DNA from 3 places in the Romboutsia sp. LXY-2 genome. Region 3 is predicted to be linked to each of the others. Evidence: riboswitches for the same ligand, from Rfam matches in the RefSeq annotation. Region 3 holds a riboswitch; each other region holds the start of a gene.
The links. Region 3 has a riboswitch for cobalamin ahead of ACI48P_RS10925 (ABC transporter substrate-binding protein). Riboswitches for the same ligand answer to the same signal wherever they lie in the genome.

Region 1 (10,687 bases), on a different contig from region 3:
AATTCCATAGGCTTTCATTATTAATTACCTAAAAAATTCTTCATATATTTTATAAGCTTTTCATTTTCTTCATGAGATTTTATAGCTACTCTTATAAAGCTGTCATCCAAACCTATAAAGTTAGAAGCATCTCTTATAAGAATCTTACCTTCTTCTAGTAACCTATTTTTTATCTCATTAGAAGTATTTTGTTTTAATTGAATTAGTACAAAGTTTGTGTCTGTGTCATATACCTTAATAGAATTTATTTCTTTTAGGGCGTTTAGCATATATTCTCTTTCTTTCACGTAATACTCTTTACTACTTTTTATATAATCTTTGTCTTTAAAAATATAATTAGATAAATTATCTGCAAAAGAGTTTATAGTCCAAGGCTCCTTATATTTATAAATATTTTCTATTATATTTTTATTACTTGTGACTCCATATCCTAGTCTTAAGCCAGGTAATCCAAAGAACTTTGTAACGGCTTTAAGTATGAATAAATTATTATATTTATCTACATACTTAATTAAGCTGTATTTTTCTTCAAGTTCTACAAATTCCATAAAGGTTTCATCTACAATTAATAATTTATTGTTGCTTACCATTATTTCTAATAATTCTTCTAAATCCTTTACTTTCCCATTTGGATTGTTAGGATTACATACAAATAAACTGTCAAATTTATTTATGTTTTCTTTTATGCTATTTATATCTATTTCAAAGTTATTATTTTTATCTAAGTCAAGATTAATCACTTCTAAATTATTTAATCTTGCACTTCTTTCGTACTCTGAAAATGTAGGATTTAAGATGGCTAATCTTTTTCCTATACTTTTCATCATAAGGTAGATTATTTCTGTTGCTCCATTGCCAGGTATTATAAAACTAGGGTCAATGTTAATATAATCCGAGATATTTTTTCTTAGGTTAAAATAATTTATATCTGGATAAGAGCTACATTCCTTTAATCCTTCTAGGATGTACTTTTCTAATCCAGGGATTGCTTTTGGGTTTATATTAGAACTAAAATCTATTATGTCTTTAGGGTTTATTTTATATTTTTGTGCTATAGCACTGACGTTAGCTCCATGTCCTAAATCCTTCATCTACATCCTCCTTTGTTAGAATAATGTTGTAAATATTAATGTGAATACTACCATAGATGTAATTGAAGTAGCATACATTATTCTGTTTGTCTTAACTATATCGTCTTTTTCTATTTCTCTATTTTTATCACCTATAGTAGGCTTATAAACTGCTTTTCCAAAGTATATATTAGTTCCTCCAAGTTGAACTCCTAAAGCTCCCGCGACTGCGCCTTCAGGATAAGCACAATTTGGACTTTTATGGTTTTTTCTATCTCTTATAGAAATGTTAAAACATTTTTTGTAGTCATATCCTAATATCATACTTCCTAATGTCATAAGAATTACAGATATTCTTGCAGGTATATAATTAGCAATATCATCAATTTTCGCTGATGCAAATCCTAAATTCATATACTTATCATTTTTGTATCCAACTGTAGAGTCTAAAGTATTGATTGCCTTATATGCCATTGCAAGTGGCGCTCCACCTATAAAAGCATAAAACATAGGCGCAATTATTCCATCTACTGTATTTTCGGCAACTGTCTCTACTGTAGCTCTTATTATTTCTTGCTTACTTAAATTAGTAGTGTCTCGTCCTACTATATAAGATAATTGGATTCTAGATTTCTCTAAATCTCCTGTTTTTAAAACATTATATATTTTTACTGCCTCATCTTTTAAACATTTTGTAGCTAATGTAGTGTAAATAATAAAAGAGTTTACTAATATAAATACTATTTCATTAAAACTACTTAGCTTTACAACTCCATAAGTTATTAAATAAGTAATTCCTACTGTGATAAACCAAAGAAAAAATCCGCCTATTTTTAAGCCTTTATCACTTTTAGCTATTTTCCTTATGTTATTTTCAGTTATTTTTATAAGCTTCCCAATATACCTAACTGGATGAGGAAAAGAATACGGATCTCCAACTATTAAATCTATAATGTATCCTATATAAATAGATAATATATTCATATTAATTATTTCCTTCCATACCCTTGCTTAAGTAATTCTCTACACAATTTAAGTTGTTGTAAAAATGCGTATGTAAGTAAGATGCTAAAGTATTTCCTTTACTATATCCTCCATCCCACTCATCAACTACTATGTCTTTTCTTTCTTTTTTCATAGCATAAGCACAATTTTCTTCACTTTCAAATACTGAGTGATGGAATTCATGACCTTTTATTATTTCACCTTTTTTAGATAAGATAGTATCTTCTTTTGCTACGCCATAGCAATATCCAAATCTTTTTAGCGAAGATGTCATCTTACTTATACCTTTGAATATTCCAACCATGTCGTATTCTTTCTTATCTTGGTCTTCCAATTTTTCTCCAAGATACATAAGTCCACCACACTCTGCATAAATAGGAATGTTATTTTTATGAGCTTCCATTATAGACTTTCTCATAGTTTCATTGTTTTGTATCTTTTCTCCGAAGATTTCAGGGAATCCTCCACCTATATAAATATAGTCTGCCTTTGGAACTTCTTTATCTTCAAGAGGACTAAAGTATTTTACTTCTAATCCTAAATCTTCTAATAACTCTATATTCTCTCTGTAGTAGAAGTTAAAAGCTTTATCATATGCTATTGCAATCGACTTATTTTCTACTTTATTTTTGTTAATAAAGCTATCTATATCAAAGCTATTTTCTATTTCTTCTGTTTCTGATATTTCTATTATTCTATCAATATCTATGTATTTTTCTATTTCAGAAGCTAGATTATTAAACTTATTTTTTAAAGCATCTAGTTCTATACTTGGAACTAATCCTAAATGTCTTGAGTCTAAAGAAAACTCATCGTTAGGAGGGAAGTATCCAAGTACTTCAACATCACAATATTTTTCTATTGCACTTTTTATTATTTCATAATGTCCTTTAGTTCTAACATTGTTTACTATTACACCTTTAAGATTAAGATTTTTATCAATTTCTTTATATCCCAATACCATTGCTGCTGCTGATGCCGCCATAGCCTTTCCGTTTATAACTAGTATTACTGGTGCATTTAATATTTTAGATGTGTGTGAACTTGTACAATCATCTAATTCTATACCAAAACCATCATATAGTCCCATAACACCTTCAATAACACTTATATCAGCATCCTTAGAGGCTCTATTAACTATGTATTTTACTTTTTCATCATCTAACATATAAGAATCCAAATTTCTTGAGTATCTTTTAGTTATAAATGTATGATAAGAAGGGTCTATATAATCAGGGCCTACCTTAAAAGGTTGAACCTTCATTTGTCTTTTTGTAAGTGCCTGCATTATTCCTAAAGATATAGTAGTTTTACCTACTCCACTACTAGTTCCTGCTATTAATATTTTCTTCATATGTATCACCTAACCCATAATCTCGTAGATTTTTTCTATATCTAAATGTTCTCTTAATAAGTCAGCTAACTTATCGTACTCTTTTTCCTTAAACTCCATAAAAGATGTAACTTTGCTATCTAATCTTTCTAAGTTTTTAGCTTCTCTAATATTATTTAGTAATTCTCTAGTAAAATCTATTTCATCAAATATTCCATGAAGATATGTTCCTACTACATTACCGTATTCATTAACACTACCTTCTGTATAATTAACTTCTTCGCCTAGTTTTTTATCTATAGTGTTTAAACTATTAATCTTTTTACCTCTAGAAGTTATCCCCATATGTATCTCATATCCGGTTACTTTTTTACCTTCTAGTCCTTTTAGATATCCACATAATCCACTATTTATTGTGGCTTCTACTTGAGTAGTTGTCTTTTCTAATTCAAATATAGTTTCTATATCTAAAAGTCCTATACCGTCTATTTCTTCAGTTTCGCCTTCTACATGGTATGGGTCTTTTAGTTTTTTGCCTAACATTTGATATCCGCCACAAATACCAAATATTAACTTACCTCTTTTATGTAATTCTTTTAATTGTGATTCTAGGCCACTTTCCCTTAAGTACTTTAAATCATCTATTGTACTTTTGCTTCCTGGAAGTATTACTATGTCAGGATTTCCTAAAGCTTCACCATAGTTTACATATCTTAAACTAACATCTTCTTGTGTTTCAAATATGTTAAAATCAGTAAAGTTAGACATATGCGGTGTTCTTATTATTTCTATGTTAATATCCTTATTCTCCATTTTATTTTTAAATCTAGTTGTTACACTATCCTCATCTTCTATCTTCACATCACTATAAGGAACTACCCCTAAAACAGGTACTTTTATAATTTCCTCAAGCATTTTTATTCCGTCTCCTAAAAGCTCTTTTCTTCCTCTAAATTTATTTATAATTACACCTTTAACTCTTTTTCTTTCTTCTTCATCTAATAAAAGCATGGTACCTGCTAATGACGCAAATACTCCACCTCTATCTATATCTCCAATTATAATAACGGGAGCATCAGCTATTTGTGCCATTCCCATGTTGGCAACATCTCTCTCTTTGAGATTTATCTCAGCACAACTACCTGCACCTTCCATTACTACAACATCATATTCACTACTTAATTCTTCAAAAGTTTCTTTTAATATGTTTACAACCTTTGGTTTGTAATCATGATACTGTGTTGATGACATATCTTCTCTTACTTTACCATTTACAATAACTTGGCATCTGTGATTTCCAGATGGTTTTAGTAATATAGGGTTCATTTTTGCAGTTGGTTCAATTCCTGCGGCTTCTGCTTGAAAAACTTGAGCTCTTCCCATTTCTAAACCTTCCTTCGTAATAAAGGAATTTAGTGCCATATTTTGAGATTTAAAAGGCGCTACCTTATTTCCATCTTGCTTAAATATTCTACATAGTCCAGCTACTAAAACACTTTTTCCAACATTAGATGCCGTGCCCATAAGCATTATTTTTTTCCCCATAAATTCACATCCTTATCAATATATAATTTATATATCTATTTCCTTACTCTCCTTATATATCTCAAATACCAATATACTTATATCCAATCTTAATACACAAAAAAGCCCTAACTCTAGTGAGATAGGACTTTTATTAATAAATAAACATATATATATAAATAAAAATCTCTCACCCCGAAGATCTCATCACAAAATTAAATTAGGCAGGTATCCTGGCTCAACTTCATCCTACTCCTATTCCTTCCCATCAAAAGACAGTGGCTTTATTTAATAGTTTCGTCCGTTTTACAGTAGCGGGGGCTGCAAAGGCTTCTCACCTTTTTCCCTTTTAAATTCACACTCCTTAAATGATTTACTTTTTGAAATATTTTTTATTTCATTGCTAAAATTAGAAGTGTAAAACCTAAATTAATCTAATATTCAATTTTATTATCTAAACGAAATTTTTATTATTCATCATGTTTATTACTGCAAATCTATTTTCTACCTCTATCATTGTAACAGAAGCATTATCAATTTTAAAGTTCCAATGATATTCATAGCTATTTGATATCAAATAAGAAATTATATTCCTGATAGTTCCTCCATGAGAACAAATTAATATAGTTTCATTATCATTTTCACTAATTATCTTTTCTATTTCCTTACTCACTCTATAATAAGATTCAATTAAACTTTCTCCATTTGGATATTTATATTCATATCCTTGGTTTATCATCTTATCAAATTCATCACGGTGATTATTTTGTATTTCTTCAAATGTTATTCCTTCGAAATCTCCAAAGCTAATTTCTTTTAATGTTTCTCTTTCTATTATTCCTATATTCTTTATATTAGCCAAAGGTTCTACAGTATCCTTTGTTCTTTTTGAAGTTGTTGCAAAAATTTTGTCTATTTTTTGTTTTTCTAGGTAATTAGTAAGTTTTCTTACCTGTTTTTTGCCTTCTTCACTTAATACGCTGTCTATATGACCTGATAATCTACTTTGCTCATTATCTTTAGTCACTGCATGTCTTACTAAAATCAATTTAGTCATTTCATCACCTCTTTTAAGGCTTTTTTATTATCTTATTAGTAAATAAATATATACTAGATATAATACTTCAGAAAGTTCTATGGTGCATCCTAATATATCTCCAGTAACTCCATCTATTTTTTTATAAACATGTTTCTTAAATAAGTTTATAAATAAAAATACTATAACTATTGAACTGATTATTTTTATAATGGCAATACTTTGCGCCAAAAATATAAATTTACTAATAGCTATTATTAATAATACTGTATATGTAGTCCCTACAACAATCATGTTCATTGTACATTTTCCTATGAATAAGTTTCCCATACCTTTTTCTCTAGGAGTTTTTGTTTTATAAGTTATCGTAAGTACTCCTAATCTAGCTATTACAGGCATAAATACTATAAGCCATAATGATTCATTGATTATTAAACTGTTTATAAACCCTACTTTAAGTAATATTAAAAACATTATCGCTAATAGTGAGTTTGTACCCAATCTTGAATCTTTCATTATTTCTAACATTTTTTCTTTATCTCTATAACTATAAAGTGCATCAAAAGTATCACCTAGACCATCAATATGAAGCCCTCCAGTTAAAATTACACTTGCTAATGTAATTATTATAGAAGCAATAAATGGATCAAATAATTTAGTTGATACTATGCCTATTAAAAATGTTATTATACCTAAAACAAATCCTACTAGCGGAAAATAATATAGCGTCTTATGAAACTCTTCATCAAACCCTGTATCCATGTTTATAGGTATTCTAGTCATAAATTGTAATATTGATATAAATCTTTTCATATGCTATCCCTTTATTTTCATAGGTATTCCACTAACTACAAAGTATACCTCATCACTTTCTTTTGATATTTGTTGATTTATTCTACCTACTATATCAGCGTATACTCTACTAAGCTTGTTATCAGGTACCACACCCATTCCTAATTCATTGGTAACAATAACAAAATACAGATTAGTGTTCTTAACCTCATTAAGTAGTTTATTCATCTGGTCTTTTATGTAGAACTCTAATTCATTAATTTGATTCGTATTACAATTATCTATATCAATTCCATATGTAAACATAAGGTTATTAACTAATAAAGTAACACAATCTAATATGACTGTATTATGCTTTTGATTAACATCTTTAATTATAGAGTAAATATCTTTGTAAATCTCATATGTTTTCCAGCTTTGAGGTCTACTTTCCTTATGCTTTTTTACTCTATCTTTCATTTCATCATCAAATGGTATAGATGTTGCTATATAAGCTGTATCGTTATTTCTGTCTATGCAAAGTTGCTCTGCAAAACTACTTTTTCCTGACCTAGCTCCACCTGTAACTAGAATAATTTTGCTCATATTCGGTCTCCTTTATCTTCCCATGTCTATTTCATCGAATGTTGCCATATTCTTATATGTAAAATTTGACGCTTCAATTATATTAAATGCTAATGCTGCACCACTACCTTCTCCTAGCCTCATATCCATATTTAAGACAGGATTTAATCCAAGAATTCCTAATGCCTTATTAGCTCCTACTTCTGCAGATGTATGAGATGCTATCATGAAATCTCTAGTCATCGGGTTTATTTTGTATGCAAGTAATGCTGCTGCATAAGATATAAATCCATCTATAACTACAGGTATTTTATTAGCACTACAAGCTAATATTACCCCTGCCATAGCTCCTATCTCAAATCCACCAACCTTTGATAATACATCTATTCCATCTTCTGGGTCTGGATTATTTAATTCTATAGCTTTTCTTATTGTATCAGATTTATGTTTTAATCTTTCTTTTTTAAGTCCAGCTCCTATACCAGTTATCTCTTCAGGATCACATCCTCCTATAACAGATATAATAGCTGTACTTGGAGTTGTATTTCCTATTCCCATTTCTCCAATACCTATAAGCTTATAGCCCTTATTTATGTATTCCTCTGTAATTTCTATACCTATCTCTAGACATCTTATTGCTTCTTCTCTAGTCATGGCAGGTCCTTTAGCCATATTAGAAGTACTCTTTCTTATCTTTCTGTCTATAACGCCTTCTAATTTTTCATCACTATTAATTCCTACATCTACCGCTACAACATCAGCTCCAACAAATTTAGATATTGTACCTACACCGCATATCCCTTTTGCAAAGTTTGGAAATTGAAGTACTGTTATATTTTGAGGGTCTGGAGCAACACCTTCTTCATACACACCATGATCTCCTGCAAAAGCAATAATAGCTTTCTTTTCCATATCAAAATATTTACTCTCGTAAATTCCTGCTAATTGCACACAAATATCTTCCATTTTACCAAGACTACCTTGAGGTTTTATAAGTCTGTCTAATCTTTGTCTAGCTTGATTCATAGAAGATTCATTTAGTGGACTTATATTTTTTGATATACTTTCTAATAAATTCATTTCTAATGCTTTCATTTATTCTCCTTTCTTTGGGCAGAAAATATTTTACCTAGCCCAAAGGGCTAGGTATTATTTTTAATCTAATTGCCTCACCCTAAAGAATACTATGTAAAATCTAATTCTATACATTATAGATAATATCCTTTAAAGTTTATATTATTTTGGCAATTAAAACTACTATTTTATTTATTTTTACAGATTATGAGCTATTTTTAATGCCTCATAACTTGCATTTATTGTATATTCTATATCTTCCATTGTATGTGCATTAGATAAGAACATAGCTTCAAATTGAGTTGGGGCTAGTAAAACACCTCTTTTTAGTAATTCCTCAAAGTATTTGTTAAATTTAGGTACATCACATTTAGTAACATCATCATAATTGTTTATTGGACCTTTTGCAAAGAATAAACAAACTAGTGAACCAGCTCGATTTATTGTATAATCTAGTCCTAATTTTTTAATATTATTTTTAAGTCCTTCTTCTAGCTTTATAGCTTTTTCTTCTAATTCAGTATAAATATTTGGATTATCTCTTAATATTTCTAAATTCTTTTTCCCCATATACATAGCTAGTGGGTTCCCAGATAAAGTTCCAGCTTGATAAACAGGTCCTACTGGAGATACCATATCCATTATTTCCTTCTTACCTCCATAAGCACCTACAGGAAGTCCTGCTCCTATTATTTTACCGAAGCATGCCATATCAGGTTCTATACCAAAGTATCCAACAGAACTACTATAATTTAATCTAAATCCTGTAATTACTTCATCAAAGATTAATACTGCTCCATATTCTTTAGTTATATCTCTTAGTAACTGTAAAAACTCTTGTGTTCCTGAAACTACACCCATATTCCCTGCTACAGTTTCAACTATTACAGCCGCTATTTCATGACCTTGAGTTTTAAATATTTCTCTTAATGCATCTAAATCATTATATCTAGATACTAGCGTATCTTTAACTACGTCCTCTGGTACTCCAGGACTTGTTGGAACTCCATATGTAATTGTACCTGACCCTGATTTAACTAATAGTGCATCAGAATGACCGTGATAACATCCTTCAAATTTTAATATCTTGTTTCTTCTTGTATAAGCTCTAGCTACTCTTAATGCACTCATTGTTGCTTCTGTACCAGAGTTAACCATACGAACTTGATCTATTGCAGGATAAGCTTCTACTATTAATTTAGCCATATCTACTTCAATAGCCGTTGGTACACCATAACTAGTACCTCTTTTAACGATCTCTTCTATTCCTTCTACTATTTCCTTTGGACTATGACCTAGCATTAATGGTCCCCATGAACATATGTAATCTATAAATTCATTTCCATCTACATCATAGATTCTACTACCTTCTGCTCTATCTATAAAAATCGGATCTAATCCAACTGATTTAAAAGCTCTCACTGGACTATTTACGCCACCTGGTATATATTTAATTGCATCTTCATATATTGCTTTTGATTTTTCATTTTTCATTTGTTTTTCCTCCTAATATTAGATTTCAAATAACTCTTCTATTAATTTTATATATTCTTCCCTCTTACCTTTGTCTTTAACTTGCTTTAGATTTATTATAGGTTCTCTAATAACTCTTTTTAAAGCTGATGTCATCATTTTATCAATTATTTTTTCTTCCCTTGCAGAAACATTAATTTTCCTAAATATGTAATCTAGAGTGTCTTCTCTAATTTCTAGGCACTTATCATTTAGAGATTGTATAGTAGAATCTATAACTATTGAGTCTAGCCACTGTATAAATTCATCAGACTTTTCTTCTATAATTTCATACCCAATACTAGCCAGTTCTTTCCTTTTTTTATCATTTTTATCTTGTATTTCTTTTAAATCGTCTATGTCGTATAGTTCTATATTTTCAATTTCATTTATTTTTGGATCAATATCCCTCGGAAGAGCTATATCCATCATATAAAGTTTATGCTCTATTTTAGGTATATCTTTGTATTTTACTACTAGATGAGGTGATGCAGTAGCACTAATTACTATATCTACATCATTGAGTACACTATATCTATCTTCATACTTTATAGGCACAATATTTTTATACTGTTCTTGTATTTTGTTAAACTTATCACGACTACGATTAGATACATATATAGTTTTAACATTTTCTTCTTCCAAATGATTCATTGCTAACATACTCATTTTTCCAATACCTATTACAAGAACTCTTTTATCTTTTAGCGTTCCAATTTTTTCTTTTAAAAACTTTATTCCTATATAACTTATAGATAAAGGTTGCTGTGATATCTT
Region 2 (10,687 bases), on a different contig from region 3:
AAAAGAGAAGTGTATTTATAATACTCTTCTCTTCTTTTAATCAATATTATTTAATCTTGTCTACTATTCCACTTAATATACTGTCTAGCTCTGTACTTATATCATCTACACCCTTATGAGTTATTTCTACTACTTCCCTTGTCATAGGTAACTCTCCTAAAAGCTGTAAGTCCATTTCACTTAAAAACTTCTCTGTTTCGTCACCATCAAATAGTTTTATTTTCTTGTCACAATCTGGGCATTGGATATAGCTCATATTTTCAACTACTCCTAATACCTTAACATTTAACATTTTAGCCATTTTTACTGCTTTTGCTACTATCATAGATATCATATCTTGTGGCACAGACACCATAACTACACCATTTAGAGGTATAGATTGCATAACAGTTAATGCTACATCGCCAGTGCCTGGAGGCATATCTATTAATAAATAATCTAATTCTTCCCACATTACATCTTTGTAGAACTGCTTAACAGTATTACTTATTATAGGTCCTTTCCATACTACTGGTTGACTTTCATCATCAACTAAAAAGTTTACAGACATAGTTTTTATATTATCTTTAGTTATAACAGGGTATATATCTTTTCCATTTGGAGACATTGCTCTCTCCTCTTGTAAGCCCATAAGTCTTGGTATACTTGGTCCTGTTATATCTGCATCTAATATTCCAACCTTATATCCCATTTTATTTAATTTTTTCGCAAGTAATGATGTTACGGTAGATTTACCAACTCCACCTTTGCCACTCATTACTCCGATTATATTTTTTATTTTATTATTAGGGTTGTTCTCTATTGTACAAGTAGCTTGTTTATTACAATTATTTTTTGATGGACATGAATTACAATTTCCCATTTTTTTATCCTCCAATTTATATGCATTGTTATTATTTATTGTTATTAATTTAATATTATATTATAAATATACCCTTAATTTTTACTTTACAATCACACAGTTGGATTTAGATTTTTTTCCTGTTCTTTTTGCCAGTAGTTATAAAGTTCTTTTTCCCTTCTAAATAGAGGTAACCCCATATTTTTATATAACTTTACTAACCATGGTAATTCTAATCCTGCTTTAACTATGCTTTCTTCATTAATGAAAACATCTTCGCAAGTTCCTTTTTCAGTAATTTCACCTCTATCTAAAACATAAACATAATCACAAAGTTCATATATTAAGTTCATATCATGACTAGAAATTACTACTTTAATATTATTTGCTCTTAAGTTTTTTATTATATCTACAATGGCTCTAGTGCTTACTGGATCTAAGCCAGCAGTCGGCTCATCTAATAATACAATCTTATTTTCCATAGCTATTACAGATGCAATGGCCACCCTCTTTTTTTGTCCATAGCTTAAAAAATGAACTGGTTTATCAATAAATTCTAATCCATTAACATCTTCTAAAGCCTTATTTACCTTAGCATTAATGGTTTTTTCATCAATGCCAATATTTCTAAGAGAAAATGCAATATCATCATATACTCTAGAATAAAAAATTTGTTTGTCAGGGTCTTGAAATACTATCCCAACATCTTTCCTAAGATTATATAAGCTTTTTTTATCATGTTTAAGAGGCTTATCATCAAATAAAATTTCTCCATATGTAGGCTTCAATATTCCCATTAAATTCATAAATAATGTAGACTTACCTGAGCCATTTGACCCTATTATCCCAATAATATCCCCATTTGTAAAATCCATGTTAATATTAGATAATGCTTTTTCTTTCTTCTCATACTGATATGTTAAATTATTTATTTTAAACATGTTCTTCTCCTACTATATGAAATTCACCATTGTATAATTTTATATCTAATGATATGGATAACTCTTCATATCTTATCATCATTCTTTTAAATAATATACTTGCTAGCATACCTAATGACTTATATGATGTTTTCAAGTTTATATAACCAAATCTTAATTCTTGAGATTTTCTTATATCAATTACTTCTTCTAAAAAAATAAATATAAACCTGTATATTAGCATCGATAATTCTATTACTGTGTCTGGTAATCTCATTTTCTTTAATAAAAATAATAAATCATTAAAAGGTGTTGTTAATACTATAAAGTATACACAGCTTAAACAAGACATTGATCTAATCAAAATATATAACGAGGTGTTTATAGATTCTGTAGATGTGCCTATATATAAATTGTATATATTAAAGCTATAAGCCATATTTTCAGATGTAAATCCTATATTTATCAGATTTAGTCCTACACCTATAACCAAAAAATAAACTGGTATTTTCAATAATTTCAAATAATTTTTCAAATCTATTTTTGCTACACAAACTATTAATAAACTCATAAAAACCATAATTCCCGCTAGTACAACTTTAGAATTAATTAACATTGATAAAATTAAAAATAATGTCCCGATTATGGCTTTTAGTTTAGGATTTATATGTCTTAAGTTGTTGGTGTACGCATATTTATCAATTAATATCATATTCTCTCTACTATCCTAGATAGTATCCAAGCCTCCTTTTTCAATTATTCACACAAAAAAATCCTAGCCACAAGGGCTAGGTATTTTTCAATAATATTTATAAACATAACTATTTTCAAAAACTTTCTCCCACCCCGAAGAAATTAATTTAATATTTTAGGCAGGTCTCCTGACTTAGCTTCATCCTACTCCTTTACCTTCCCATAATAAAATAATCATAGTGGTTATTTAAGTTTCGTCAGCCTTACAGTAGCGGGGGCTGTAGAGGAATTACACCTCTTTCCCTATTAATCTTTTTTCAAGAACCTATAATATATATTTAGTTTTTAATTTTTAGTTAGATACTATACAATTATAAAACATTATTACTTTTATAACAAATCTAACTCTTATTAATTCGATAAAATATATCAATATACCTTCTAAAGTTATTATTTTTTAGTTTCTTATTACTTTTTTAAGATACATAGTTACTATATCTGAAAAGCGTAAAATATCTTTTGTATAGATAAAGTCTTTACCGTATATTAACTTTTCAGCTTCTAGTTCACTTTCTTTTCCTGTAAATACTCCAAGGACTAGTATTCCCTTTTGACGAGCTTTCCTTACTTCATTGGCAGCATCCTTTACTGCTACAATTCCCTTATAAGACATCTCACCTCTAATTGTCCTCTGCCTATCACTACCTATTTTTATATCATTAGGCTTTCCATCACTAAGAATAATTAAGATTTTATTTTCCTCATGCCTATTTAATAACTCCTCAGATACACACTTTATTGCTAATCCATCTCGATTATTCCCAGCTGAAAAATATTCAAATATATTTTCACAACTTTCTACCTTGTCATCATAGTCTTTATATCTTCTTAAGATTGTATAATCTAAAAAGCTACAAAATCCCAGCACCCTATTAGGTATGCCAACTGAAGTTAATGCTTTAGATAATATGTAGGCTTGTGTAGCTACATTTCCTTGGTTTCTGCTTTGAGATCCACTTGCATCCAATAAAATATCTATTACATACTTTCCTTTTTCATTATTTATGTCTTTATAGAATATTTTATTGTTGTTGCTTCTCCCTACTCTCCAACATCTACTAGCATTCACTATTCCACAATCAGAATATACTCTAGTTGTTTCACTTTCTTCTATTAAAATTCTTGATATGTTTTCTCTTAATTTATTTATATTCCTTTTATGAATTTTTATGTTATCCCTAAATTTACTCAGGTTATTTTCTTTTTGTCTTGTAACATATTTTATTTGAAATACATTTTTACACTCACTTCTTAATACACCATCTGTAAAATGGACTCTACATCCTTCATGAATATTTCTACAGTTTTTAGTTTCCATTTTTATGATTTCATTTTTACTCAAATATGATTTACCATAGTAATACTCTATTTTTTCATATATTTTATTACTTGTTTCTTCATCAATATAAATAACTCTATTACTACTATTGGCATCATTATTTTTAATAGATTCTCCTACATTTTCAACTAACATAGATGATGTCATAATATCTATCTCATTTTCTAATATATTTTCTCCATCAGAATATAGCTCCTCATTCATAAAATCTGCAAATGTATCAAAGTCTATCTCTGAATGTCTTTCATGATTATTTTCTTTATTCACTTCTGGTGTATTACTTATTATGCTCTCAAAATATTTAAGATATATTTCATCTATGTTTTTTAATACTTCTATAATTTCTTTATCTATATCAATATTTTTTACATCATTCATTATTCTTCGGCTAAATCCATCCATGTTCGGATGTTTCCCCATACTTTCAAGGACTACTGCATATTTTAGCTTCTGTAGTACATCCTCTTTATATATTGTTGTAAATCCAGATAATATGTCTCCATAAGCCTTTTGTCTTATATCTTCTACTCCTGGTCTTTCCTCTATAACTTTAGCTTCAACAATTCTATTTAATACAATCTGAGTAATTCCCATGATAGTGTTTTTATCATATCCATTTTTCATTCGGTTAATTAAGTATTTTTTTACTATATACCAATTAACATACTTTCTTCTAGCTCCTGAAATTATAGCAAAATATAATGCAACATCCTTAGATGAATATTCTTTTTCTGTTGTATCAATATCTTCATCATATGTACCAGAAACTGTCCAAGATAAATTATTTACTCTGTTATCGAATTCATAATCATTGTATATCCATTTCATATTCTCACCTACTTAGAATAGCAAACACTAGGAAATACATCTTTGCTTTCCCATTTGTTAGGTATTCTAGTTTTGATAATATCTCCAACTATTTCCTTTTCATATATATCAAAGGTCTTCCCTACCATCCCCATATTTATTGCTAAGTCAGGCTTAAGACCTCTTCTTATTGTTTTTAAAGATGCTATTAGACCTCTCAAGTCTACAGATTTACTAGATATTTCACCATTTTGTGATTTTAATTGTAAATCTAAAAATATACCAACAAACTGTTTTAACTTTTCTTCGTCTGCATCATTAAATTCATTTTTTAATATAAGCATAAGCTTGTCCTCTTCTACTTGGGGTATATCTATAACCATGAATCTAGATACTAGCGCTTCATTTAACTCTTTTGTTCCTGCATATTCATAGTTCATAGTCCCAATAAATCTTGTAGCTGGATGTAAATTAACTCTTTCATAGCCTGGTACGTCAATTATTTTTCTATAATCTAGTGCTGAATGTAGCACTACTATAGCATCATTTTTTGCCATATTTATTTCATCAAATACACCAAATCCACCATTTATGGCGCATTCATATACCGATCCTCTTCTTAATTTTACTTCATTATCTATAAATGTATCTGTTCCTATTAATGATTGACTATCTGTATTGATATGAAAAGATGTGTTCCATTGAGGTCTATTGAATATTTCTGATAAGTTGTCTGCTAATAAGTTTTTTCCTGTTGCTTTTGGTCCTGATAATAATATATTTTCATCTTCTAATATTGCTGATATACACATTGATAAAATATCTTTGCCATAAAAAAATACTTTAGATTTACTAACTCTGTGCTCTATATCCTCATTTAATTTATAATAATTCCTAAAGTAATATATATCTTGTATTAATGATTCTTGTATCCCCTGATTTCTTAAATTCTCTATTATATCCATAGCTATCTCCCCTTGTAGTTATTATGATATATTTATATATTAGCACATAAAAAGTCGGTCTAAAGATATATCTCTACAATTAATCTTAAAAAGATTTATGCTTGAGTATATATTTATTAAACCGACTTTTTTATAATTTATTATTTTATAGGTATTTTTACTTCTATAGGAGCTTCATATTTCATCATCATATTTAATGAAAACATATAACTATCTTTTTTCTCTCCTTTAAATGCAAAGATATATTCTCTATCTTCATCAGATTCACCACTATGCGTGCCACTTGCAATATAGTCCTCTCCATCTAACTTACTAAATCCAGCATGAGAAATCTGTTTATTTCCTTTTACATATACATCTATTTCACCATCTTTATAAACTATATTTTCTATAGTCATTTCTGATCCAAAGTACTCTACCTTTTTAGGATACTTATCATCTAGCTTTAACTCTATCTCTAAATCCTCAGGCTGAACTATAATCCCATCTGCCTTTAACGTAACTTCTTTACCTTTGTCATAATAAATAGAAGGCACTATTGTTTGCCTGTATGATGAACTTTCGCCCTTACCCATACCAGATAAAATTAAATTATCACTATATGAGTATCCACTATCAGATAACATAGAAATATTGTAAAGGCCATAAGTTCCCATTACATCCTCAAAATTTATTTTGGTATCTAAGTACATCATGGTAGGTGATACTTCCAGATTTTCAAATATTATTTCTGCCTTATCATGTTTTATAGTCTTATTTATTTCATAATTTTTTTTATTTTTATATATTTCTTTCGGTATGTTTATAGTAAGCTTAGCACTTCCAACTACTTCTGTTTTAAATTCACCTTTTCCTACTAACATACTGTTTTCAATTTTATTTCCACCTTCTATAGTTTCCCCTTCTTTATAGTATTCTTTGAGTATTTCAAGCTCAAGTTCTATACTTTCTTTTTTCTCCTTAAATATATCTCCGATTCTTTCATCCATTATTGTAATACTAGATTTAGTTGAATTTTTTTTCTCTCCATCTGAATAAAAAGTAGTTACCCCTAAGTTATCTTTTGTTTTACATTCTACTCTATACTGTGGATTTGTATCAGAACTTAAATCCAGTTTAGTATTTGTCATAGTAACATCAAAAGTTAGCCTTAATTCATCTAAAACAATATTATCAACTTCTAGAGTAAAATCATCCACCTTTAAAGTCGTACCTTCTATTTCTATATACCCATTATCTACAGCATTTTGAACTCCTACATCTGGAAATAATAGTTTCAATATATCTGATGCAAAACTTCTAAATGAAGGTAATACTGTATAAGAGATTACTATTAAAATGGAGCAAGCCACTAATCCCTTTAGTATATATTTATTTTTCTTTGGTTTAATATTATTTAGTTTATTTTCTAGTTCTTCAGATAACTTTTCTGGTATATCTATTTCTTCGCTATCAAAATCATCTAACATTTTGTTTATCTCTATTTCATCAAATTCATAATCTATATTAGCATCAGAAATTATATTTTCAGTATTAGTATCAGAATCTATATTTTTTGTTTTATCTATTTCTAAATTATTACTATTACTTTGATCTTTCTTCATAATCTCTCACCTCCAAATCTTTTCTCATACTTTTTAGTGCGGTATACATCTTACCTTTGACCGTACCAACTGGAATCTGTAATATATCACTTATTTCTTGAAGACTATATCCCATATAGTACTTAAGTCTTATCATCTCTCTAACTTCTTGGTTTATATTTTCTAGTGCTTTTTCTAAGTCTAGTTTAGTGTCTTTATCTATATTTTCTATATCTTCCTTTGTAGAGTAATCTTCTATACTTACTACTTTATTATTTTTATTAATAATATTTTTTGCTTCATTTATTACTATTCTTAAGAACCAAGTTTTAAAATATTTTGCCTCTTTTAATGTTGTAATGTTATTTAATCCTTTTTCTACTGCTTGTAGATATGCATCTATACTATCTTCTTCGTTTCTAAGTATTGTGTATGCTATTTTATATCCATCAGTCTTAAGTTCATTAACTAACATACTATAAGCGTTAAAATTGCCCTTTATAGCTTTATTTACTATCTTAATATCCATTAATTATACCTCCTTTCATATATTAGACTTGTAAAGTATATAAAAAGTTATAATTTTTTTATTTCATTATAATTTTAATAATTAAATTTTATGATTTATATAACTAATAGCTTTGATACCTAGCGGTGGGAAACTATAACTTATCCATAAACCGGATAAATTTTAATTTCCTTCTATATAAAATAAGACTCTAATGATTGTGTAAAATCACTAGAGTCCTACTCTTTGCCTTCTATAGGGATTAATATTGATGTTATAGTTCCTTCGTCTAGTTTACTATATACTTTTATATCTCCATTATGACTATCTATTATAAACTTAGCAATGGAAAGACCAAGCCCTGTTCCTCCACTTTCCTTATTTCTAGATTTATCACTTCTATAAAATCTATTAAATATGTTAGGTAAGTCTTCTTTACTCATACCAATACCATTATCTTCAATAACTATATATACACCTTTATTACTTGGAAAAGTATTTATTTTTATAGTTCCTTCATCCTGAGTATATTTCATACTGTTATCTATAAATATACGCATTGCTTCTTTTATTAGATTTCTATCTCCATATATAACTACATCTTCATTATTCACATTTTTAATATTATGTTTTTCATCTATCATTATGCTCTCTTTAACAAGTTCATTTATTAAATCTTTTAAGTCAAAATATTCCTTTTCTATTAACTGCTTATTTCTGTCTCCTCTAGCTAAAAATAATAAACTTTCGATTAGCTTTTTCATACTTTCTGATTCATCTTTTATCGCTATAATAGACTCCTCTAATACTTCTCTATCATCTTTGCCCCATCTGTCTAATAAATTAGCATATCCTTGAACTACTGATATAGGTGTTCTAAGCTCATGGGATGCATCTGATACAAATTGATTTTGTTTTTCAACAGAGTACTGTATCTCATCTAACATTTTATTAAAAGTTTTAGCTAAGTCTTTGTATTCATTTTTAATACCAGATACATCTAATCTTTTATCCAAATCATTAATAGATATTTTTTTTACATTATTAATCATTATATCTACAGGTTTAAGAGATTTTTTTGAAGTTCTATAACTAAATATGATAACAAAAATAACCTCAAAGACTTTAACTGATACTAATATTGTAAATAATGATATATAAATATTAGGATCCAAATTTTTAACATTTTCATTTAGTAAAAATAAAACTGCCATAGTAGTTAATATAGATATAAATATATAAGTAAAAGAATAGCTTAATGTTATTCTGCTCTTCATTGAAAATCTTATTTTTTCATTTATAATGTATTTTATTTTTTCTTTAAGAAAATTAGTTTTTTTCATCTTTTACTTGGTATCCAACTCCTCTTATAGTATGTATAAGCTTTATATCAAATCTGTTATCTATTTTACTTCTTAAGTATCTAATATATACATCAACAACATTTGTATCGCCTATATAATCATATCCCCAAATATTTTGAAGAATGTTATCTCTTGTGACTACGATTCCTTTATTATCTATAAGGTATTTAAGCAAATCATATTCTTTTTTTGTTAATTCAATACTTTCACTATCATATATAACTGTATGCTTTTTATCATCTATTACTAACTTCCCAACTTGTGTCAATTCACTATTTTGTGATGCTGATATACTAACTCTTCTTCTTTTTAGAGATACTCTTATACGTGCTAATAACTCTTCTATTGCAAAAGGCTTTGTCATATAATCATCCGCTCCAATATCTAGCCCCATTACCTTGTCCATTACATCACCTTTAGCTGTTAACATTATTACAGTTACATCACTTACTTGCCTTATCCTTCTTAAGACTTCCATACCATTTAAAGAAGGTAACATTACATCTAGTATTATAAGGTCATAATCCCCTTGTACTGCCAAATTTAAGCCTTCTCTTCCATCATGGCTTACATCTACATTATATCCTTCATATTTAAGCTCTAATTGAATAAATCTAGCTATTTTTATTTCATCTTCTATAACAAGTATATTTACCTTATCCATAATACCTCCCTTAATTTACGATACCAGCAAGCTTATTTCTTTTTAATTCCTAATAAGTTAAATTATAACATATTTGTTTTATAACTATAATAATATCTAATTGTTAACTAATTTATAGCAAATAATTACTCAAAAAGTAAAAAAGGATAAGTTATAAGTTTATAGTCATTTAATGCAAATACCCATGCATGATACTCAAACTTATATTACTTATCCTAATTTTTTATAATTTATTTATTTCATCTGTAGCTTTCTTTGCTAAATCTACTGCTTTGTCAGATACTTTATCTAATTTCTCATTTATTTCATAGCCTTCCCCGTTGCTATTTTCTATTTTTATTTTATATCCTGTAAATATAGCTATTAATAATCCTACAATTACAGCCGGTAATCCTATTATGGAAAACACTATTGCTAAAGACATCGGTATTCTAAGTACAGTCTTATCTTTTTTATAAATTTCGATAGTTATTCTATTTAACTTATATACTAAGTTTTTAGCCTTTTTAAAATAACTTGTATTCGCTATCTTAATTTCTGATTTAATCTTGTTTTCTTCCTCTAAATATAATATAGATTGAACTACATCCCCATCAAACTTCTCTAGTATTTCCTTTGCTTCTTTATACCCTACATTAGCTCTTGTTTTTACAGTGTCTATTTGTTCTATAGTTATTTTACTCATTTTCAATTCCTCCTAATAATATTTTATACTTCTATTATAGGAATCTATCCTTAATATAAACTTAGATAAAGATTAAAATCAGATTAAAATTTTTATCTTTTAATTTTAATTATTCTATTTGCGTCTTATTTCATTATTTTTAAAATAGATTTTATCATTAAAATATTTCATATCATAAAAAAAGATTACGTGGCTACGTCCTACTCTCCCAGGAGGTTGCCCCCCAAGTACCATCGGCGCTAAAGAGCTTAACTTCTG
Region 3 (10,687 bases):
CTTATGCCATTTATGATGTTAGTAGTAAATTTAAGTACAATAGCAGTAGTTTGGTTTGGAGGCATTAGAATAGATGCAGGACGTATGCAGGTTGGAGATTTAATTGCTTTTATTCAGTATTTAACTCAAATAATGTTTGCGCTTATGATGTTATCAATGATGTTTGTAATGATACCAAGAGCATCAGCATCAGCCGACAGAATAAATGAGGTATTAGACATAGAAAAAGTACTTATAGATAACGAAAATCCAGTAAAAGAAACAGAGATTAAAGGTTATGTTGAATTTAGAAATGTAAGTTTTTCATATGAAAAAGATAGTGAAAAAGTATTAAATAATATTAATTTTATAAGTAAACCAGGAGAAACTACGGCGATAATTGGAGGAACAGGTTCTGGTAAATCTACACTTATAAAGCTAATACCAAGATTCTTTGATCCTACTGAAGGCGAAGTACTAGTTGATGGTGTTAATGTTAAAAATTTTAGCCAACATGAGCTAAGAAATAAAGTAGGCTATGTACCTCAAAAAGCAGTTCTATTTAGTGGTACAATAGCTGAAAACTTAAGGTATGGAAATGATAATGCAAGTGAAGAAGATCTAAATCATTGTATGAATATTGCACAAGCTTTAGGATTTGTATCAAAAATGGAAAAAGGGATTAATTCATTTATTGCTCAAGGTGGAACAAATGTATCTGGTGGTCAAAAGCAAAGGCTATCTATAGCTAGGGCATTAGTTAAAAGGCCAGAAATATATATATTTGATGATAGCTTTTCAGCGCTAGACTTTAAAACTGATGCTAAGCTTAGAGAATCACTTAGTAACGAAACAAAAAATGCTACAGTATTAATAGTTGCACAAAGAGTAAGTACAGTAATGGAAGCTGATAGAATTATTGTACTTGATGATGGCAATGTGGTAGGTATAGGTACTCATAATGAATTACTTAAAAACTGTGAGATTTACAAAGAAATAGTTATGTCACAGCTTTCAAAGGAGGAAATTTAATATGAGTAAGCAAAATAGTGCTCCAAAAGGTGGACCTATGGGTGGTGCGATGCCCGTAGAAAAAGCTAAAGACTTTAAAGGTACGTTAAATAGATTAATGGGATACTTGAAACATTATAAAATGCAAATATTTTATGTGTTTGCAGCAGCTATAATTAGTACAATATTTTCTATTGTAAGCCCTAAAATATTAGGTAAAGCAACTACTAAAATATTTGAAGGTGTCATGCTAAAAATGAGAGGTACACCAGGTGCTGGGATTGATTTTGATTATATTAGCATAATATTAATTACATTAATAGTACTATACATTATAAGTTCAATTTTTAGTTACATTCAACAGTATATTATGGCAGGTGTTGCACAGAAAACTGTTTATGATATGAGAAAAGATGTTTATGATAAGCTAAATAAGCTTCCTCTTAAGTTTTTTGATTCACATACTCATGGTGAACTTTTAAGTAGAGTAAGTAATGATATTGATAATATAAGTGCTACACTCCAACAGAGTATAACTCAACTAATTACTTCAATAGTTACAATAATTGGTGTAATAATAATGATGTTAACTATAAGTCCATTATTAACTTTAATAACCATTATTACGTTACCTTTAGGAGTGATTTTTGTTAGACCTGTAATTAAAAGATCGCAAGGCTATTTTATTAAGCAACAAAGAGTTATAGGAGAGTTAAATGGGCACGTTGAAGAAATGTATACAGGTCACGATGTAATTAAATCATTTAATAGAGAAAAACATTCAATAGATAAATTTAAGGGACTTAATAGTGAGTTATATGATGCAGCATGGAAGGCCCAATTTATGTCTGGTATTATGATGCCTGTTATGAATTTTACAAGTAACTTAGGATATGTATTTGTATCAGTTATAGGTGGTATTTTAGTTGGAAGAGGCAAAATTCAAATAGGAGATGTACAAGCATTTATCCAATATTCTAAGCAGTTTGGACAACCAATTAGCCAAACAGCTAATATTGCCAATATAATCCAATCAACGGTAGCCTCTGCAGAAAGAGTTTTTGAGCTACTTGATGAAGAAGAGATGGAACCAGATTCTATCAATAATAAAGAGATTAAAGACCCGAAAGGTAAAGTTACATTTGAGCATGTTAAATTTGGGTATAATCCTGAGCATATATTAATAAATGATATGAGTATAGATGTTAGACCAGGTCAAATGGTTGCTATAGTTGGACCAACGGGTGCTGGTAAAACTACATTAATTAATTTACTACTTAGATTTTATGAACTTAATGGAGGGAAAATATTAATTGATGATGTAGATATTAAGGATATGAAAAGAGATGATTTACGAGATTTATTTGGCATGGTGCTTCAAGATACATGGTTATTTAAAGGTACTATTAAGGAAAATATTGCATATGGCTCAAAGGAAGTTACAGATGAGCATATAGTTGCTGTGGCTAAGGCTGCAAATGCAAATCATTTTATAACTACACTACCAAAAGGATATGACACAGAAATCAATGAAGAAGCATCAAACATTTCCCAAGGTCAAAAACAATTATTAACAATAGCAAGAGCGATGATTAAGGACCCTAAAATATTAATTCTTGATGAAGCTACAAGTAGCGTAGATACAAGAACAGAAATTAATATTCAAAAGGCTATGAATAAGATGATGGAAGGCAGAACAAGTTTTGTAATAGCTCATAGATTATCTACTATAAAAGATGCAGATATTATATTAGTAATGAAAGATGGAGATGTAATAGAAAAAGGTAATCACGACGAACTACTAAAACAAGGTGGATTCTACGCTGATTTATATAACAGTCAGTTTAGTAAATAAGATAATAGGACTAAAAAATAAAATTTTTAGTCCTATTTTAATTACTTGAGGTTTAATACACTATACGGTTTCAATGATCTTAGCTTGAGGTATCTTTAATCCTGCATATACAACATATCCACCACTTGGGGATGGTATACTATATAAATTAAAAATTATTTTAAAGTCTTCTTCAGTGATTAAATTTCCTGCCTGTGTTGAATAGCAACCTACTGCTTGGAAAGGTGTAGCACCTGCAACTAGTACATGAGACACTGTGGATGAGTACAATATATGATTATTTGGACATACATTATCAACTCGACCAGTATTATATACTTTAGAATTCTGATTTATTACCTTTAAATATTGAACACTATGGGTGAAAGTATAAATTTGCCTTTTATAGTATATATATAGTCTAAATCAGGGGCAGTAGTATAGCCTCCAAATTCTATAGAAAGGTCTTGAACTTCTACATGTATACAATAATCTGTAGTTACATCAGGCTCTATATTTATGATAAATAAAGGAATATCAGTTAAATAACTACTTCCATCTACAGTTACATAGCTGAGTTTGTTATTAGGTGAAAGTACATTACATGTTACTAGTGGTGGGTTTACATTTGGATCTATTGTACTTTGATATAAATCTATGACATTTGCTCCTGCAATATAATTTATTGCACCAGACACATATAACTGTATAAGATCCAATTCGTAAATGATAATTGGACCACCAGTGGGATCGCAAGGATTAGGTATTTCTTTACCTTCTGGATAAGGTATTACAACAGTTTTTTTGCATAAAGCAAAGTTTGAAATATTAAAATTAAATATTAAAAATAAGTTATGCGATAAACCGAAATTAGTATAAAAATGACATAATAAGTAGTTGGTAATATTCAATGGTATGGAAATATTTATGAGAATATTTTTCTTCATAGATTGAAAAAATAAATAATGTAGTATACTATAGAAGATGAAATGTTTAAGTATAAAGATTTTCATGATACTACATATGCAGTTGAAAGGAGAAACACAATGTCAAAAGAATTAGTAAAAGAGAGAGTAATAAAGTATTTAATGGAGGACTTGTTAGTTCCGGTAGATATGATAGATACAGATGTTCCTTTAGCAGAATTTGAAGAAGGTGCTGAAGGTATATTAGATATAGTAGTAAATGTTAAGGATAACGAAGATTATTTTGCTCCAGTAATGATAGTTACATGTATGGATGAAGACATAACATTAGAAGGAGAAGTACTACAAAAACAAATAGACTTCTTAGAAGATGTAGACAATATGACTATGGCAGGAAGATTAGTATTAACAAATGGAGATGCTATGATGTATGCTGATTGGACTGGAGAAGAATATGATACAGAAGCTAAGCTTCCATCATATGAAGTTATGGTTAAAGAGTTCTTTGAAATGGAAGAACAAGTAAAAGCAGAAGAAGCTAAGCATCATCACGAACATGGTCACGAATGTGGATGTGGACATAATCATGATGAAGGTCATGAGTGTGGATGTTCAAGTGAAGGTGGATGTGGATGTTCAGGACATCACCACGAGTAATATAAAATAAGAAAACTTGACTATACAAATTAATGATGTTATTATTAAATGGTTAAAAATTCACTATAAACCGTCAGTGTTGGGGCAAACACAAAGGATTTATTAATAGTGGGGTTTATAACGTCGTTCGAGGATAAAAGACTGCACAATGTGCGGTCTTTTATTCTTTAAATAGAAAATAAGTTACAAAAAAGAAGGAAAATATACATTAAAAGTAGAATAAAGACTATATATGTATATAAAAATAAATTTGGAGTTGAATAATATTAAAATTATTCAAAATTCTATGTATACATAATAAATAACACACTAATCGGAAGATGAGAACTTGAAAAATATAATATAATTTTATTAAATATAAATAAAAACAAGGGTTTTTTGAGTTGATTGTAGAATTATAGAAATAGAAAATGATTGACATTTGAGGGGGAGTGACAGGCATTTTTTTATTATAATACTCATATTATAAAAATATAGGAAAACTACAGACACTTACTATCTCGATTAACAAACTATATATATAGAAGGAGTTAAATTATGGGGGCTACAAAAAGGGAACATACTTATGAAAATTATATTTATGGTGATTCTTCAAATGCATCAAATGCAATGAAGATGTACTTAAAGGAAATAGAAGAGTACAAAATGTTGTCTGCAGTGGAAGAAGTTCAATTGGCAAAAGCAATAGTGGAATCTTCACCAGATGCTAAAGAAAAGTTCATTAATGCAAATTACAGACTTGTTGTTAGTATTGCAAAAAAATATAGAAAAGAAAATGTAGATATGCTTGATTTGATTCAAGCGGGTAATATCGGACTAATAAAAGCAGTTGAAAAATATGATTATAAAAAAGGATATAAATTTAGCACATATGCTACATGGTGGATTAAGCAAAGTATTACAAGATACATAGATGATTGTGAGAATACTATAAGAATACCTGTGCATCTTCATCAAAGAATAAACTTTGTAAAAAGAAAGAAGCAAGAATTATCAAATATATTACAAAGAGAACCAAGTCTTGATGAACTTGCTGAATGTTGTGAACTTGAAGTTGAAAAGGTAATTGATATATTAAAAAGAGATAAAAATATAGTTTCATTAGATACACCAATAAAAGAAGATGAAGATAGTAGCTTAGTTGAGTTTATCCCATCTGATGCAAACTTTGCAGATGTGGTTATGCATGAAGTAGAACAACACAATTTAAGAGAAAAAATTGAAGAATTGTTAACAGGTCTTGGAGAACAAGAGCAAAAAGTTTTAAGAATGAGATTTGGATTAGATGATGATGATCCAAAAACTTTAGAAGAAATAGGTAGAGTTTTTGGAGTTACAAGAGAAAGAATAAGACAAATTGAAGCAAAAGCTATTAGAAAATTAAGACATCCTAGCAGACTGAAGCAATTAAAGCATTTTTATTAGGGTTTAGAAAGTAGGAGATTAATTTTTCCTACTTTTTTTATTATATAAAACCAGAGTTAAAGGATTAGTGCACTGTATATGGCCTAAGTTAAAATATTAATTGAAAATGTAATTAATATTTTGTTTATAAGAAAATATTGACAAAATATGAAACTTCATTATAATTAATATTTATGACATATATTAGGTGTAATTTATTACATAATAGAGAATTGGATTAAAATTCCAAGCTACCCCAGTAACCGTGATACTGACGAAATCTTAAATACCACTGAATAATATTTGGGAAGGTTAGAAAGTAGGATGAAGTTAAGCCGGGAGAACTACCTAATATAAAAGCTAATATCTGCTGTGGGTAAGATGTTAGATGCAAAATATAATTTAAGAAATATGAAAGTTCTATATATTTGGCATCTTACAAATTTATTGAAAGGAGATAATTGATTCTAACAAACACAGCCTTTCTAAAGAAAATTAATAAAAAGGTAAGAAGGTTAAAGAAGGAGAACTAAGATGAAAAAGAAATTTTTATCAATTGTAGCAATGGTTACAATGCTTGCAATGTCAGGTTGCCAAACTGAGAAAGAAAGAATGGTAAATGACAGAGAAGGTAATGAAGTAAACATACCAACTAAAATCGAAAAGATAATATCAACAGCCCCATCAAACACTGAGGTTTTAGTAGACCTTGGAATATCAGACAAATTAGTAGCAGTAGATAAATACTCTAGTGATATAGAGGGAGTAAATAAAGACTTAACTAAATTAGACTTTTCAAATCCAGACGCTGAAGCAATAATAGGATTAGAGCCAGACGTAATAATAGCATCAGGACATAATAAAACAGGTTCTGCAGAAGACCCATTTAAAGCTGTTATTGACGCTGGAATACCAGTAGTATACATACCAAGTAGTGATAGTATAGACGGAATATATAAAGACATAGAATTCATAGCAGATGTAGTAGGACAAGAAGAAAAAGGGAAAGAGTTAGTTTCTGAAATGGAAACTAAAATAAAAGAAATTAAAGCTATAGGTGATACAATAGAAGATAAAAAAACAGTATACTTTGAAATAGCACCAGCTCCAGGTTTATTTACTTTTGGTAAGTCTACATTCTTAAATGAAATGATAGAGCTAATAGGAGCAGAAAATGTATTTGCAGGTGAAGAAGGATGGGTTTCTCCAAGTTCTGAGGCTGTAATAGATAAAAATCCAGATGTAATATTAACTAATGTTTCATATGTAGAAAATCCAACTGAAGAAATAAAAGGTCGTGATGGATGGGAACATATAACTGCTGTTAAAAATAATGCAGTTTATCAAGTAGATGGAAACTCATCTTCTCGTCCATCAAATAGAATAATATTAGCTTTAAACCAAATGGCAAAAGCTATATATCCTGAAAAATATGAAAAATAAAAGACTAGTAATTTTTAGTCTAATAATAGCATTTATAATAATATGTATTGGAACTTCTACCGGAAGTTCCAATATTAGCATATTGGATACTGTATCAGTAATAGGAAATAAACTATTAAATATTCCGCTTAGAGAAGGTATAGACCCTAAAAACATATCAATAGTTTGGAAGCTAAGACTACCAAGGGTTCTGCTAGCATTTATGGTTGGAGGATGTTTAGCAACAAGTGGAGCAGTGGTTCAATCAATATTAAAAAATCAATTAGCATCACCATATACTCTAGGGGTATCTTCAGGAGCTTCATTAGGGGCAGGGTTAATAATAGTTACAGGAGCATCGTTACCACTATTAGGAGCATTTACACTTCCAGTAGTAGGCTTCATATGTGGATTAGTTACTGTTTATTGTGTTGTTGTATTCTCAGCTAAAATAGATAAAAGTATGTCAAATAATACTATAATATTAGCAGGTATGGTATTTTCATTATTTGTAAATGCTTGTTTAACTACATTAACAGCATTATTTAGTGAAGATTTAAAGAGCATCTCAATGTGGCAAATGGGAAGCTTTTCTATGAAGGGATGGTCATACGTAGGTCTTATTATGCCATTTGCGATAATAGGTCTTTTAGGGGTGCTTAGGTACACCAGAGAAATGGATATTCTTACATTTGGAGAAGAACAGGCAAAAGCTGTTGGAGTAGAAACATCTAAAGTGAAGAAAAATTTATTTATTTGTTCAGCTATTCTTACAGGAGGAGCAGTATCTTTAAGTGGTACTATAGGATTTGTTGATCTTATTGCACCACATATTGTAAGAAAAATTTTTGGTTCTAGTCACAAAGTTGTAATACCAATGTCCTTTGTATTAGGTGGATGTATAATGGTAATTACCGATCTTGTAGCTAGAACGATACTATCACCAACAGAACTTCCGGTTGGTGCGGTAACTGCACTATTAGGTGCCCCATTCTTTGCATATGTATATTTTAAAAAAGCTAGGTGATAAATTATGTTAGAAATAAATAACCTTTATAGTGGATATGACAATGTAGATATTATTAAAGAAGCAAATATATCAATTAATAGAGGGGAGAATCTATGTATTGTAGGTCCTAATGGATGTGGAAAAAGTACTTTATTGAAGTCAATTGCAAATATTATAGATTATAAAGGAAGTATAAAAATAGATAATAAAGAAATATCAAAGCTAAATAGAAAAGAGTTAGCAAAAAAGATTGGTCTTATGAGCCAAATATCAAATATACATTTTCCATACACTGTATATGAAGCAGTTTCATTAGGAAGGTATTGTTATACAAAAGGCCCATTTGCATCATTAACTAAAGAAGACAATAAAATAATAGATGAATGTATAGAAATAGTTGGACTAACTGAGCTTAAAGATAAAATGATTGATGAATTGTCAGGGGGACAATTACAAAGAGTTTTCTTGGCAAGGGTATTTGCTCAAGACTCTGATGTTATTTTGCTTGATGAACCAACAAATCACTTAGATTTAAAACATCAAATAGAAATATTAGATCATTTAACTAAATGGGCTAAAAAAAATAATAAGATTGTGGTTGGAGTTTTACATGACTTAAATCTAGTACAACATTTTGCTGATTATGTAGTAATATTAGATAAAGGTAGTATTGTTTCTCAAGGAAAAGCAAAGGAAGTACTAAAGGAAAAGACATTAAAACAAGTTTATGGATTGGATATTAAAAACTTTATGATTGAAACATTAAAAAAATGGGAGTAAGTATTTGAATTATACTTACTCTTTTTTTGTTTTTAAGATTATGAATTATATTCTTTATCTTATCAGTAAACTTTTATATTTATCATGTATTGTGAGATAATCTAATTCATATATTAATATTAAGTATTTATAATATGTAAATATACAAGGGACTGGTTTAAATGAATTCTACAAGAATGAAAGAATATATGTATATGAAAGATTTATTAGATTTCTTATCACAAGAACTAGATAATCTAAAATTATTAGCAGGAAAAAATAATATTATTTCAGATGAAAATAAGTTTTTAAAGTTAATAAACAATATAGAAAAGGAAGTTAGCATCAATAAAATAAGCATAGAGGAGCTTAAAAATCCATTTTTATTATTTATTGTGGGAAGTGGGAATTATGGTAAATCAACAGTAATAAACTCTTTATTAAAAGATAAAATAATAGAAACAACGGACTTACCAAACACATGGAAAGTTGATTTGTTTATATCAAGTTCAAATGAAAAGATGGAGATCGTGTATAATGATGGCTTTAAGAAAATTTGTAAAATAGATAAAGGCATTGTGATATTGAAAAATGAGGAAATAAAACTAAAAGATTCTAAAAAAAGAATATCTAAGGAAATAAAAAAAATTAAACATAATGGAAATTGCAATAATGATACATTAAAGAAATTAAAGAATGACTTAGAAAATAAACACCTTTATAAATCTGAAATTGAAGAAGTTCACTATTATTTAAAAGATATAGGTATACTTAATGATTTTATTATTGTAGATACCCCTGGATTAAATCAAAATTTATTAAAAAATACTAAAGATATTATGAATTATTATTATAAAAGAGCAGATGGTGTTATTTGGCTAATTGATGCACAAAATATTGTAGCAAAGGAAAATAATCAGTTAATAAAAGATATAGGAGAAATAAACTCTATTAACATACATAAGAAAAATATAATAGGAGTGGTAAATAAGATAGATATAGTAGAAAAATATAGTGATGAAAATATTAAAAAAGTAAAATCTAAAGTAAGTAATCTATATGATGAAATTTTTAGCGATATAGTTTATATCTCTGCTAAAGAGGCTATGGAAGGTATCCTAAAAAGTAATGAAAATTTAATATATAAAAGTAACATTAAATCACTGTATGAAAGTATAGAAAATAACTTCAAAATTTTATCAGAAGAAAAACAGATTAAATCTAAATATGTAAACTTAAAAATAATGAAAACTAACATACTAACAGAAATTGAAACATATAAAAGACAATTATATAAGGATATATTTAAATATAGTGAAGCTGAATATGAATTAAAAGAAAAAACACTTAAGTTAGAGAATAGTATTAGGGAAAAACTTAATGATATAAAGAAAAGGAGCTATATAGAATCTGACTTTAACTTAATAAATCTAAATTCAGATATTAAGGATATAGAAGGCATTTGTAACAAAGAGATTGAAAAAATCTACAATTTATTAGTATTAACTTCGAATATATCAGATAATAAAGACTTAATAAAAGAAAACTTAAAATTAAGTTTTACTAAAAGTAAATATTTAATAATTAATTATTATAAAAAAGATGAAACAACTACTATAAATCTAAATACCATAAATAAAAAATTTAATTTTAATAATTTTGCCTACCGAAATTCTAAAGAAAATA

Region 1: linked by a shared signal. The riboswitch ahead of ACI48P_RS21485 (cobyric acid synthase) and the one ahead of ACI48P_RS10925 (ABC transporter substrate-binding protein) in region 3 are both predicted to bind cobalamin.
Region 2: linked by a shared signal. The riboswitch ahead of cbiQ (cobalt ECF transporter T component CbiQ) and the one ahead of ACI48P_RS10925 (ABC transporter substrate-binding protein) in region 3 are both predicted to bind cobalamin.

The regions. Positions count from the first base shown of each region.
Region 1 is NZ_JBKFGI010000024.1:13,265-23,951, forward strand. It holds gene ACI48P_RS21465 (GHMP family kinase ATP-binding protein) at 1-18, opposite strand, end outside; gene cobD (threonine-phosphate decarboxylase CobD) at 21-1,091, opposite strand; gene cbiB (adenosylcobinamide-phosphate synthase CbiB) at 1,107-2,054, opposite strand; gene ACI48P_RS21480 (cobyrinate a,c-diamide synthase) at 2,056-3,429, opposite strand; gene ACI48P_RS21485 (cobyric acid synthase) at 3,439-4,953, opposite strand; cobalamin riboswitch at 5,139-5,328, opposite strand; gene ACI48P_RS21490 (histidine phosphatase family protein) at 5,387-5,989, opposite strand; gene cobS (adenosylcobinamide-GDP ribazoletransferase) at 6,017-6,781, opposite strand; gene cobU (bifunctional adenosylcobinamide kinase/adenosylcobinamide-phosphate guanylyltransferase) at 6,785-7,345, opposite strand; gene cobT (nicotinate-nucleotide--dimethylbenzimidazole phosphoribosyltransferase) at 7,358-8,404, opposite strand; gene hemL (glutamate-1-semialdehyde 2,1-aminomutase) at 8,597-9,892, opposite strand; gene hemA (glutamyl-tRNA reductase) at 9,911-10,687, opposite strand, start outside.
Region 2 is NZ_JBKFGI010000012.1:209,115-219,801, forward strand. It holds gene ACI48P_RS18075 (Mrp/NBP35 family ATP-binding protein) at 47-862, opposite strand; gene ACI48P_RS18080 (energy-coupling factor ABC transporter ATP-binding protein) at 955-1,782, opposite strand; gene cbiQ (cobalt ECF transporter T component CbiQ) at 1,775-2,473, opposite strand; cobalamin riboswitch at 2,616-2,798, opposite strand; gene ACI48P_RS18090 (vWA domain-containing protein) at 2,912-4,681, opposite strand; gene ACI48P_RS18095 (AAA family ATPase) at 4,690-5,625, opposite strand; gene ACI48P_RS18100 (hypothetical protein) at 5,766-7,229, opposite strand; gene ACI48P_RS18105 (sigma-70 family RNA polymerase sigma factor) at 7,210-7,737, opposite strand; gene ACI48P_RS18110 (sensor histidine kinase) at 7,956-9,059, opposite strand; gene ACI48P_RS18115 (response regulator transcription factor) at 9,046-9,744, opposite strand; gene ACI48P_RS18120 (DUF4342 domain-containing protein) at 9,968-10,429, opposite strand; partial or broken rRNA gene rrf (5S ribosomal RNA) at 10,617-10,687, opposite strand, start outside.
Region 3 is NZ_JBKFGI010000004.1:552,873-563,559, reverse strand. It holds gene ACI48P_RS10955 (ABC transporter ATP-binding protein) at 1-1,011, shown strand, start outside; gene ACI48P_RS10950 (ABC transporter ATP-binding protein) at 1,013-2,845, shown strand; gene ACI48P_RS10945 (hypothetical protein) at 2,906-3,100, opposite strand; gene ACI48P_RS10940 (hypothetical protein) at 3,187-3,735, opposite strand; gene ACI48P_RS10935 (type I restriction enzyme HsdR N-terminal domain-containing protein) at 3,871-4,407, shown strand; gene ACI48P_RS10930 (sigma-70 family RNA polymerase sigma factor) at 4,945-5,832, shown strand; cobalamin riboswitch at 6,001-6,177, shown strand; gene ACI48P_RS10925 (ABC transporter substrate-binding protein) at 6,346-7,254, shown strand; gene ACI48P_RS10920 (FecCD family ABC transporter permease) at 7,244-8,260, shown strand; gene ACI48P_RS10915 (ABC transporter ATP-binding protein) at 8,267-9,022, shown strand; gene ACI48P_RS10910 (dynamin family protein) at 9,184-10,687, shown strand, end outside.